Regions from separate parts of the Nocardia sp. NPDC051750 genome, predicted to be linked through region 2. Evidence: riboswitches for the same ligand, from Rfam matches in the RefSeq annotation. Region 2 holds a riboswitch; the other holds the start of a gene.
The links. Region 2 has a riboswitch for thiamine pyrophosphate ahead of thiC (phosphomethylpyrimidine synthase ThiC). Riboswitches for the same ligand answer to the same signal wherever they lie in the genome.

Region 1 (5,499 bases), on a different contig from region 2:
AGCGCACCGGCATCCCGGTCGGCCGCGGCGAAACCCTCGATCAGGCCGATCGCCATGGGAAAGAAGGTGACCAGCGCGACGACGAGGACTTTCGGCAGGATGCCGAAGCCGAACCAGATGACCATCAGCGGTGCGATCGCGATGATCGGCAAGGTCTGGGAGGCCACGAACAGCGGGACGAACGCGCGCCGCAGCCACGGCGAGAAGTCGACCACCACAGCCAGCAGCCAGGCCAGGCTGAGCGATACGGCGAAACCGATCAGTGTCACCTGCAGGGTGGCGGCGGCGTGGGTGCCGATCTCGTCGCGATGCGCCCACCCCTGTTCCACCACCCGCAGCGGTGACGGAAGCAGTTGCGGCCGGATACCGCTGAACCCGACATAGAGCTGCCAGATCGCGACGAGAACCGCCACCGTCACGACGGACGGCACCACCCAGCCGATTCCCACGGTTCGCCCGGACGCGGTACCGGCCGGGGGAATCTTCCCGCTAGGTGACGGGGTGGCGCCGTCGCTACGGGGTGGTGAGGTAGTCATCGGTGAAATACGTCGACCAGTCGGGTTCCTCGGTCAGCGGTGCGCCGTCGGGGCCGGTGAGCAGACCTTTGTCGTACAGGAAACCGGAATTCGCCGCCCACTGCTCCCGGGTCTGGGTACCCACCCGGCCGTCGGGAGTTTTCATGAACTGTTCGGCCAGCATGCGCTGGCTCTCGAACACCAGCTCCGGGTCGTTGAATGCCCCGGGGTCGGCGTCGATGAGGTCCTGTGCGGCCGCGTCCGGGTTGTCCGCGGCGAACTGGTATCCGCGCTGCAGCGCCTGGACGAATTTCGCCGCGCGGTCGGGGTTCGCGGCCAGCCAGTCCTCGTTGGCGTCGATCACGATGGCGTAGCTCTCGGGAAAGCCGAAATCGCTGTACCGGAAGTACTTCATCGGAGTTCCGTGGTGCTCGGCCTCGATACCTTCCCAGGCCAGGTAGGAGACGGTGAAATCCGCCTGGCCGGAGTAGACCGCCTCGTACGCCGACGTGCCCAGGGTGACCGATTCGAAATCACCGGTACCGCCGTCGTTGCGGATCACCTGCTGCAGTGCCTCCACCTCGCCGGGATCGCCGAAACCGGCGTAGGTTTTCCCGTCCAGATCCTTCGGTCGCGTGATATCGGCTCGGTCGGCTTTCACCCCGATACCGGTCGCCCAGCGTTGCAGGGGGGCCAGCACGGACAGTGTGTGCCCGCCGGAGGCGCGCGAGAAGGTCGACGAATTATGGGTGCTGACACCGAATTCGGCGTTACCGGCGTCGATGACCGTATCGACCGCGGTGTTGTTGTACGGAAGAACCTCCACGTCCAGCCCGGCGTCGGCGAGGTAGCCCCGCTGCTGCGCCACGAACAGCCCGGTGTGGTTGGTATTCGGTGTCCAGTCCAGCGCGAACCGGATCGTCTGATCGTCGCCGGTTCCCCCGGTGCACGCCGTGACCGCGGACAGTGTCGCCACCGCGGCGACGGCCACCGCCAGTGCCCGGCGCAGGCGGCCGCTCACGCAGCCGGCCAGGGCTGCGGGTTCAGGGCGGTATCCCAGAACATCAGCTCGTAGCGGGTGGCAATGGTGAACGCCGTCGCCATCGCCTCGCGTTCCCGCGCGCTCGCGGCCTCGGCCGCGGCGTCGACCCAGGTCCGGGCCGCGGCCGCCGACTCCTGAAATTCCGCGGCACCGTAGGTGGACACCCACTGCGCATACGGGTGATCGGGATCGGCGGCGAGCACCGCGGACGCACGGGCGGCCAGGTCACGCCCCACTTCGGCATAGATCCAGAAGCACGGCAGGGCCGCGGCGGCGCCGACGGCGTACGACTCGGTGGCCGCTGTCGCGATCAGATAGGACACATAGCCGAGGCAGGCGGCCGAATGTTCCGGCTCGCCGTCCCGCGCGGGCAACCGGCCCCCGCTGAGCATGTCGTCGTGCAGCGCCGATTCGACGGACACCGCCGTGGCGGCGGAACTCGCCCAGAACTGCGCGGCGGCCGCGTCGGGCGATTTGGACGACAGGATGGCCAGCACCTTGGAGTACCCGGCGAGATACAGCGAATCCTGCTCGATATAGGTGCGGAACACCTCGGGCGGCAGGGTGCCGTCACCCAGCAGCCGGAGGAACTCGAGGTCGTCGATGGCGCCGCGCAGGCCCTTCGTCCGGTCCCAGAGGTGATCGGTGAATCTGCCGGATTCGGCGGTGTGCGCGAGCAAAACCAGACATCCCTTCGTCAGCATTACCTGGACAGGTTCTCGGGTGTGATCTCAGCCCCGCAGTCGCGGAGCACCCCGTGTCAGAACAAAACCGACCATACCAGTGGCGCGTCGCATGACAAGCGGCCAGGTCGCCCGGATAATGCGCGGCCCGGCACGCTCCGGTCGACCACGGCCACCTAGCGCACCGGCCGGGTGGCGCTGCCGGATACGATCGCACGCGGTCCACTCGCCCTCGGCTTCTTCGGCGACGCACCGAAGGTCTCCCCCACCCGGCACAACCCGGACACTGTCTACCGGTGGCTCGACTACAACGAACTCGACGCCACCGCAGCGGCTTTCACCTCTCCTGGCAGTGAGGTCACGTCGATCGCCCAGCTGGCCCGGAGTCTGTGTGAGCCACCGCGGGACTTCACCGAGTGGTACTTCCCGACCCGCCTGGCACTGGACCTGCAACAGAAGACCGCGCCCTCGATCGCCGCGAACACCGGCCCGGCGGCTCACCCGAACCGGTCGCAGCCCACCTGGCCGCCTTCGCCGCCACCTGAGCCGCGTCCACGGAACTTCCCGAGCGCCTCCGGCCGACGGACACGTTCACTCCCGCCCCGACCTATCGCCGATATCCGCGATGCCTGACTGTTCCCCGGTCCGGCATTCGGGTCTGCGATGGCACCGAGCACCGCGACGGCGGTAGCGTGGGTGAACGAGATGCGCGCCGGGGCGTGCTCGTGTCGACCGCCGGCGTCCACGGCAATATCCTGAAAGCGCGTCCGCTGCTGACCCTCACCGCCGGCGATTTCGGCTACTTTCCCGACGTGACGGCGGACGCATCGACGGAGGTGGCGGCACGATGACGAGATACCGGCAGCAGCTCGCGGGAGTGTCCTACGAATTCCACGGCCTGGTGGACCTGATGGCGAAAGCCACCCCGCTACGGTCCGGTGACGAGCTCGCCGGCTGCGCGGCCCACTCGGATGCCGAACGGGCCGCCGCCCAGTGGGCGCTGGCCGAGGTCCCCCTCGCCACGTTCCGCACCGAAGCCCTCGTTCCCTACGAGACCGACGAGGTCACCCGCCTGATCTTCGATACCCACGACACCGCGGCATTCGCACCGATCGCCCACCTCACCGTGGGCGGGCTGCGCGATCATCTGCTGGCCGCCGCGGCTGCGGACGACCACGCGGAACGGCTCGGCGCGCTCGGCCCGGGGCTCAAGCCCGAAATGGTCGCGGCGGTCTCGAAGATCATGCGCAACCAGGATCTGATCGCGGTCTCCGCGGCACTCACCGTCACCAGCGGCTTCCGGACGACGATCGGGCTGCCCGGCCGCCTGGCCACCCGGCTGCAACCGAATCATCCGGTCGACGACCCGCACGGAGTGGCCGCTGCCGTGCTGGACGGGTTGCTGCTGGGGTGCGGCGACGCCGTGGTGGGGATCAACCCCGCCGGTGATTCACCGGCCCGTGCCGCCGAACTACTGTCTCTGCTCGACGAGATCCGGCAGCGCTTCGATATTCCGGTCCAGTCGTGTGTACTCACCCATGTCACCACGACCCTCGACCTGATCGGCCGCGGCACCCCCGTGGATCTGGTGTTTCAATCGGTGGCCGGAACCGAGCGCGCGAATAGCGCCTTCGGCGTCGATATGGCATTGCTACGCGAAGGCAACGAAGCAGGCCGGGCCCTGCGCCGCGGGACCGTCGGCAACAATGTGATGTACCTGGAAACCGGTCAGGGGTCGGCGTTGTCGTCCGGCGCTCACCTGGGCACCGACGGCCGGCCGGTCGACCAGCAGACTCTCGAGGCCCGCGCCTACGCGGTCGCCCGGGAACTGGATCCGCTCCTGGTCAACACCGTGGTGGGGTTCATCGGCCCCGAATACCTCTACGACGGGAAGCAGATCATCCGGGCCGGCCTGGAGGATCAGTTCTGCGGCAAGCTGCTGGGTCTGCCGATGGGCGTCGATGTCTGCTACACCAATCACGCCGAGGCCGACCAGGACGATATGGATACCTTGCTGTCGCTACTCGTGCTCGCCGGAACAGCGTTCGTGATCACCGTGCCCGGCGCCGACGACATCATGCTGGGCTACCAATCGCTGTCGTTCCACGACGCGCTCTACGCCCGCGCGGTCGGAAAACTCCGCCCCGCACCGGAATTCGAACGCTGGCTGCAGAACCAGGGCCTGGCCGACGACACCGGCCGCGTCCTGGACATCGACCTCTCGGCGTCACCCCTGCGGGCCATCGCATGACCCCCGACCCCTGGGACGCGCTGCGCCGGCACACCCAGGCCCGGATCGGCCTGGGCCGGGCCGGCTCCGGCCTGCCCACCCGCGAGCATCTCGCCTTCGTCGCGGCCCATGCCGCCGCGCGCGATGCCGTGCACACGCCGCTGGACGTCACGGCCCTCACCCGGCAACTCGGTGAGCTCGGGCTCGGCGAACCGCTCACCGCGGCCTCCGCCGCCCCGGATCGCGCCACCTATCTGCGGCGCCCCGATCTCGGCCGGCAACCCGCGCCCACCACCCGGCTGCCCCGGCTCGGCGCCGATCTCGGGATCGCCGTGTTCGACGGGCTGTCGGCGCAGGCAGTGGCCGCCCACGGGCCCGGTCTGGTACGGGCGATCACGGCCGCCCTGCCCGGCCTCACCCTCGCGCCACCGGTCGTCGCGACCCAGGCACGCGTTGCGCTCGGCGACCACCTCGGAGAACAACTCGGTGTCACGACCGTGCTCGTCGTCATCGGTGAGCGGCCCGGGTTGTCGGTCGCGGACAGCCTGGGCGTGTACCTGACCCATCACCCGCGACCGGGCCGTAGCGACGCCGAACGCAACTGCGTATCCAATATCCGCCCGCCACACGGCCTGAGCTACGAACACGCGGCACGGGTGATCGCCGCCCTGGTCGACGGGGCCCGGCAGCTCGGCGCGTCCGGGGTCGGCTTGAAGGACACCACCACGAGGGATTCGGCCGCGCCCCTCACCCCCTGACTCCCGGATCGATACGCGGGGTCGGGGTTTGCCACCAGCACCGCACGTGCCATGCGTGCCCCGGCAATTACGGGTGCGAGGTAGCATCGGCCCGTGTCCGAGACTCCCGGAGGAATATCGCGCCGGGTGCTCGACTGGGCCGAGAGCGGCATCCCCGCGCTCACCGGATATCCGGACGGACCAGCACTGATTCCCCCCGGTTCCGCGGCAACGGCCGCCCGGCGGCATACCGACCGGATCGCCACGATCAGCGACGGCCGGGTCCGCCTCG
Region 2 (5,499 bases):
CGCTGATGAATTCACCGGAGCAGGCGTTGACCAATGCGATCGGTCAGGGTTTCCTCGATCGGATCCTCGAGCTCGTCCGGGGCGGAGTGGATCCGAACACGATGACCAAGGCGGGCCGCACCGCCTTATCGGTGGCGGTCGAAGGGGGAGATCCGGAAATAATCCGCGAACTGCTGGATCAGGGCGCCGACCCGGCTGTCGGGCACAAGAAATCGCCTTCGGTACTGGAACTGGCTGCCACACGAGGAGATGCCGAGATAGTCCGGATATTGCTCGACGCGGGCGCGGACCCGGCAGCGCGGTACCGTTTCCGGCGGTCGTCACTGGAATGCGCCGTTCTCGGAAACCATCCCGAGATCGTCCGAATCCTCCTGGCGGCAGGTGCCGACCTCTATCCGAAGGACCAGCACACGGGGTCACCGCTGGATCTGATGTTCTTCCATGGCAATCCGGCGATGGTCCGGGTAGCGGTCGAATCGGGGCAGATCACGGAAGACGGAGACACCCCACTGCATCTCGCGGCACGTTCCGGTTCGCCGACGGTAGTACGGCGACTCATCGAGGCCGGCGCGGATCCGGATGCACGGAACACGGCCGGGCACACACCCCAGGATATCGCTGCCGCCCACCACAGGTACAAGATCGCGAGCCTGCTGGTGGTACCGGATGCGGCCGGGGGCCCGGTGCCGGGCGAAGGGATATCGCTACTTGACGTTGTCGCCGACGGCCGGGTCGCGGAAACCGAGAGACTGCTCGGACTCGGCGCGGACCCCATGGCCCGGACACCGAACGGCTGGACTGCACTGCACCTCGCGGCGCGGCACGAACACAGCGAGATCGCGCAACTGTTGCTCGCTGCGGATGCCGCGCTGACTGCCGCCGACGACGAGGGTAGGACGGCCCTGGACGTGGCGGTGGAGTACGGACTCGACGATATGACCCGGTTGTTGCGCGAGGCCGGACGGGCGAAGATCTCGCCGCGAAACACCTTCAACAGGACGATCGGCAGCGCTGCACCCGACCGCGACTATTGGCGGCTGCGCTACCGGATTGCCCGGGCGGCAGCGAACGCGGCCCCGGCGGAAGTACAGGCCCGCACACGACAGGACGAACTCCGTGCCCTGCGCGACGCCGCCCGGGCCGAGGCGGATAGACGCGCACAGGACGCATGGGAAGCCTGGGATCCTGGGCCGCTGCGGATCTGGAACCCCCTGACATGGGCATTCGGCAAACGCCAGAAGATGCAGCAGCGCCCGGACCTGTACAGCAGCAACCGCCGCATGCTCATGGCTGTGCGCAAGGCCGCCATGGATCAGTTCCTTGCCGATTTCGAGCGTGACCACGGTATGAGCTTCCAGCAAGCACAGGAGAACGCGTCCGCGGCCGTCGCAAAGGCTGCCGAACCGTACCGCTGGGCCCGAGCCCACGCCCGTCAGGAAGCGGACAAGGCCGTACGCGAACTGCACTACCGACTACATCTCGTCGATATCGTGGCCGAGTTCCTGGACGAGGAACCCGGACGTATCGCCGCGATCCTGGGTGTACGGCGCCGGCGCTCCGGCCAGGGGTCCGGGGGTGCCGGTTCCGGCCGCACCTCCCAGGACGGGAGCGGGGACCGGGGGCCGTACACATCAGATGGGAGCGGCGGGGGCTACAGCGGGTGCAGCGCCGGCGGCGATACGGGTGGCGGCGGCGGGGGCTGCGGCGGCGGAATCTAGGTCCAGTCCAGGAGGGGGTCGGTGGCCAGGATGACCCCGAGCGGTTCGGGGATTTCGATATCGGTGCCGAACGGGACGGTTTCGCGGGAGGCGTAGCGGCCGTCGTCGGGTTCGCTGAAAATGTTGACCTCCGCGGAGCCGCGGTCGATCAGCAGGTAGAGCGGGATACCGGTGGCGGCGTAGAGGAACGGTTTGTCCAGCCGATCCCGCAGTTCGGTGTGCTGCGCCCGGGAGCTGATCTCGATGGTCATGAACACCGGCTGCGGATCCGACCATTCGCCCTCCCCCGCGAACGCGGACGCGGGCGCGAGTATCGCGTCCGGGCGTACCCGGCTGCCACTGCCACGCCCGGCCCGCAGGCCGCGGTCGGCGAAAAGCCACAGTTCCGACCTGCGCGGTACGAGGAAGCGGGCCAGCCACTGGATGACCCGGCCGTGGTTCACGTCCGGGCGCGCTTTCGCCGCCAGCAGACCGCTCAGGTACTCCAGCCGCAGTCCCTCGGATATGCGCTGGGCCGCGGCATCGAGTTCTTCGAACTCGTCCACAGTCATCAGCGATCCATGCGAGAGCGTCACCGTTCGACCCTATCGCTCACGACCCCCAGAAGCCGTATTCGGACAACTTACGCCGGGTGATGTCACATTCGCGGCGGACAGGTGCAGGAACCCCGCCGACCGGCAGCGCGACCCGCGAGCGAGTAGGGTCGGCGGCGGAAAATTTCATCCAACGGGGGCTCGCACCAGCGGGCTGAGAGGACGGCTAGCCCCATCGGGGCGTTCAGGGCTGTCGACCGTACGAACCTGACCGGGTAATGCCGGCGTAGGGAGGAAAAATGACGGGCACATCTGTCGATTCCGTGACCACGGGTCCGATCGAGGGCAGCGTCAAGCACTATCGGGAGGTGGACGGCCTGCGCGTTCCGGTGCGGCGGATCCATCTGACCAACGGCGAGAATTTCGACGTCTACGACACCTCGGGGCCGTACACGGACGATTCGGCGACCATCGATCTGGAAGCGGGGCTGCCGAAATTACGGGACGCCTGGGCGAAGCCGGAAATACCGGGACCGCGGACCCAGCTGGCCTGGGCACGGGCGGGGCTCGTCACTCCGGAGATGCGATTCATCGCAGCCCGTGAAGGAGTCCCGGCCGACCTGGTGCGCACGGAGGTCGCCGCGGGGCGGGCCGTGATCCCGGCCAACCACCGGCATCCGGAGCTGGAACCGACCATCATCGGCAAGAAATTCCTGGTGAAGATCAACGCCAATATCGGTAACTCCGCGGTCTCGTCGTCGATCGCCGAGGAGGTCGAGAAGATGGTGTGGGCCACCCGCTGGGGCGCCGACACCATCATGGATCTGTCCACCGGCAAGAACATCCACGAAACCCGCGAGTGGATCCTGCGCAACTCGCCCGTACCGGTCGGCACCGTGCCGATCTATCAGGCGCTGGAAAAGGTGAACGGCGATCCGGCCGCGCTCACCTGGGAGCTCTACCGCGACACCGTGCTCGAACAGTGCGAACAGGGCGTCGACTATATGACCGTGCACGCCGGTGTGCTGCTGCGGTATGTGCCGCTCACCGCGAAACGGGTCACCGGGATCGTCTCGCGCGGCGGTTCGATCATGGCCGCGTGGTGCCTGGCCCATCATCGGGAATCGTTCCTGTACACACACTTCGAGGAGCTGTGCGAGATCCTGGCGCGCTACGACGTGACGTTCTCGCTCGGCGACGGCTTGCGGCCGGGTTCCATCGCCGATGCGAACGACGAGGCGCAGTTCGCCGAACTCCGGACGCTCGGTGAGCTCACCAAGGTCGCGAAAGCGCATGGCGTGCAGGTGATGATCGAAGGCCCGGGCCATGTGCCGATGCACAAGATCGTCGAGAATGTGCGGCTGGAAGAGGAGCTGTGTGAGGAAGCGCCCTTCTACACTCTCGGCCCGCTGGCCACCGATATCGCGCCCGCCTACGACCACATCACCTCGGCTATCGGCGCGGCGATGATCGCGCAGGCCGGCACCGCGATGCTGTGTTATGTCACGCCGAAGGAACACCTCGGCCTGCCCAACCGTGACGACGTGAAAACCGGCGTGATCACCTACAAGATCGCCGCGCACGCCGCTGATCTCGCCAAGGGCCACCCGCACGCCCAGCGCCGCGACGACGAATTGTCCAAGGCCCGTTTCGAATTTCGCTGGCGTGACCAGTTCGCCCTGTCCCTGGACCCGGACACCGCCCGCGAGTACCACGACGAGACGATGCCCGCGGAACCCGCGAAAACCGCGCATTTCTGCTCGATGTGCGGGCCGAAATTCTGCTCGATGCGGATCTCGCAGGATGTCCGCGATTACGCGGAGCAGCACAACCTTACCGATGTGCAGGCCATCGAGGCGGGGATGGCGGAGAAGTCCGCCGAATTCACCGATTCCGGTAAGCGCGTGTACCTGCCGATCACCACCTGACAGGTCTACCCAGCGGATTCCCCTTTGGGAAAAGTTCTCAAAGGGGAATCCGCTCCCGCGCTACTACACCGGTCAAATGTCACCCAATCCAGTGCTATTCGAGTAACATTTGAGTGCTATTCAAGTCGCCTTTGAAGCGAACTCCCTGAGGCTCATCCTCGGCTCGGCGGTCCCTCTCCAGGCCACGCTCCCGGCCGGGCACTTACCGGGCCCCTACTCGCCCGGGTCGAACCCGCAGCGCAACTCGGCCCTACGAAGCTGGATGTGGCGGCCCTACTACTGCAGCAAACCGATGGGGGTTGCCACACCCAGGAACAACACGAGCTGATAAGCGCTATTGATCATGGTGAGTCGACCGGGCTTCTGCTCGAAGCCGTTGTGCTGCGCAAGCGTCGAGAGCGAGAACCCGAGCCAGGCGGCAAAGCCGACGGCCAGGGCGAGCCATACTGAATCGCTGCCGAAGAACGAGGACGCGAGGGAGCAAGAGACGGCGAGGGCGAGAGTAGTGACGACGATCGATGCCACCAGGACGAGGAACGGAGCCTTGCCTGCTCGCGCGGAGTCTTCCTTGGTCACGCCGGTCAGCTTCCGCCAGGCGCTGCCGAACAGGCCCCAATCGCTGTACCAGACCCACGCGATCGCCGACCCGACCACGATCGCGACCACGACGGCCGGCCAACTGATGCTCAGCTCCACGGGGAACCCCCTTCTCGACAATTTAAGTTGATATAATCAACCATGATGGATAAAGTCAATCATAAGTCGAAGCGCTCCCGAACCTACGGACAGTTCTGCGCGCTCGCGCGCACTCTGGACATTGTGGGCGAGCGCTGGACCCTCCTCATCGTGCGCGAACTCCTCCCCGGCCCGATGCGATACACCGAGCTGAAGAGTTCGCTCGAGGGCATTGCGACGAACCTCCTCGCCGAGCGACTGCGGAGCTTGGAAGCGAACGGAATCGTCGAGCGCCGCTTGGCGGACGGAAGCGTCGCGTACGCCCTCACGCCCTGGGGCGAGGGACTGCGGGAGCCCATGGAAGCGCTCGGCCGCTGGGGAGCGCCGTTGCTCGCGACCGGACGCGGAGACGATGCGTTCCAGCCGCGCTGGCTCACCCTCGCACTACCCGCGCTGCTCCGGGGCGCGACCGCCTCGCCTCCCATCGAACTCGGCATCGAGACCGACGGCTTCGCCATGGTCCTGCGGATCGACGAGGAAGGCCCGAGCGCGTTCGCCCGCCCTGACGACCTGCCCGAGACAGTCCTCATTGCAGCGCCCGATGTCATCGTCGGCCTCGCGGCGGGAGCAATGAGCATCGAGGAT

Region 1: linked by a shared signal. The riboswitch ahead of ACIA75_RS23265 (TenA family protein) and the one ahead of thiC (phosphomethylpyrimidine synthase ThiC) in region 2 are both predicted to bind thiamine pyrophosphate.

The regions. Positions count from the first base shown of each region.
Region 1 covers NZ_JBITCK010000005.1:312,419-317,917, forward strand. The annotation lists gene ACIA75_RS23255 (ABC transporter permease) at 1-536, opposite strand, end outside; gene ACIA75_RS23260 (ABC transporter substrate-binding protein) at 514-1,536, opposite strand; gene ACIA75_RS23265 (TenA family protein) at 1,533-2,261, opposite strand; TPP riboswitch at 2,230-2,325, opposite strand; gene ACIA75_RS23270 (hypothetical protein) at 2,433-2,873, shown strand; gene ACIA75_RS23275 (hypothetical protein) at 2,933-3,091, shown strand; gene ACIA75_RS23280 (ethanolamine ammonia-lyase subunit EutB) at 3,088-4,491, shown strand; gene eutC (ethanolamine ammonia-lyase subunit EutC) at 4,488-5,228, shown strand; gene ACIA75_RS23290 (CoA transferase) at 5,322-5,499, shown strand, end outside.
Region 2 covers NZ_JBITCK010000001.1:418,633-424,131, forward strand. The annotation lists gene ACIA75_RS01745 (ankyrin repeat domain-containing protein) at 6-1,718, shown strand; gene ACIA75_RS01750 (Uma2 family endonuclease) at 1,715-2,293, opposite strand; TPP riboswitch at 2,435-2,561, shown strand; gene thiC (phosphomethylpyrimidine synthase ThiC) at 2,551-4,179, shown strand; gene ACIA75_RS01760 (DUF1761 domain-containing protein) at 4,456-4,875, opposite strand; gene ACIA75_RS01765 (winged helix-turn-helix transcriptional regulator) at 4,921-5,499, shown strand, end outside.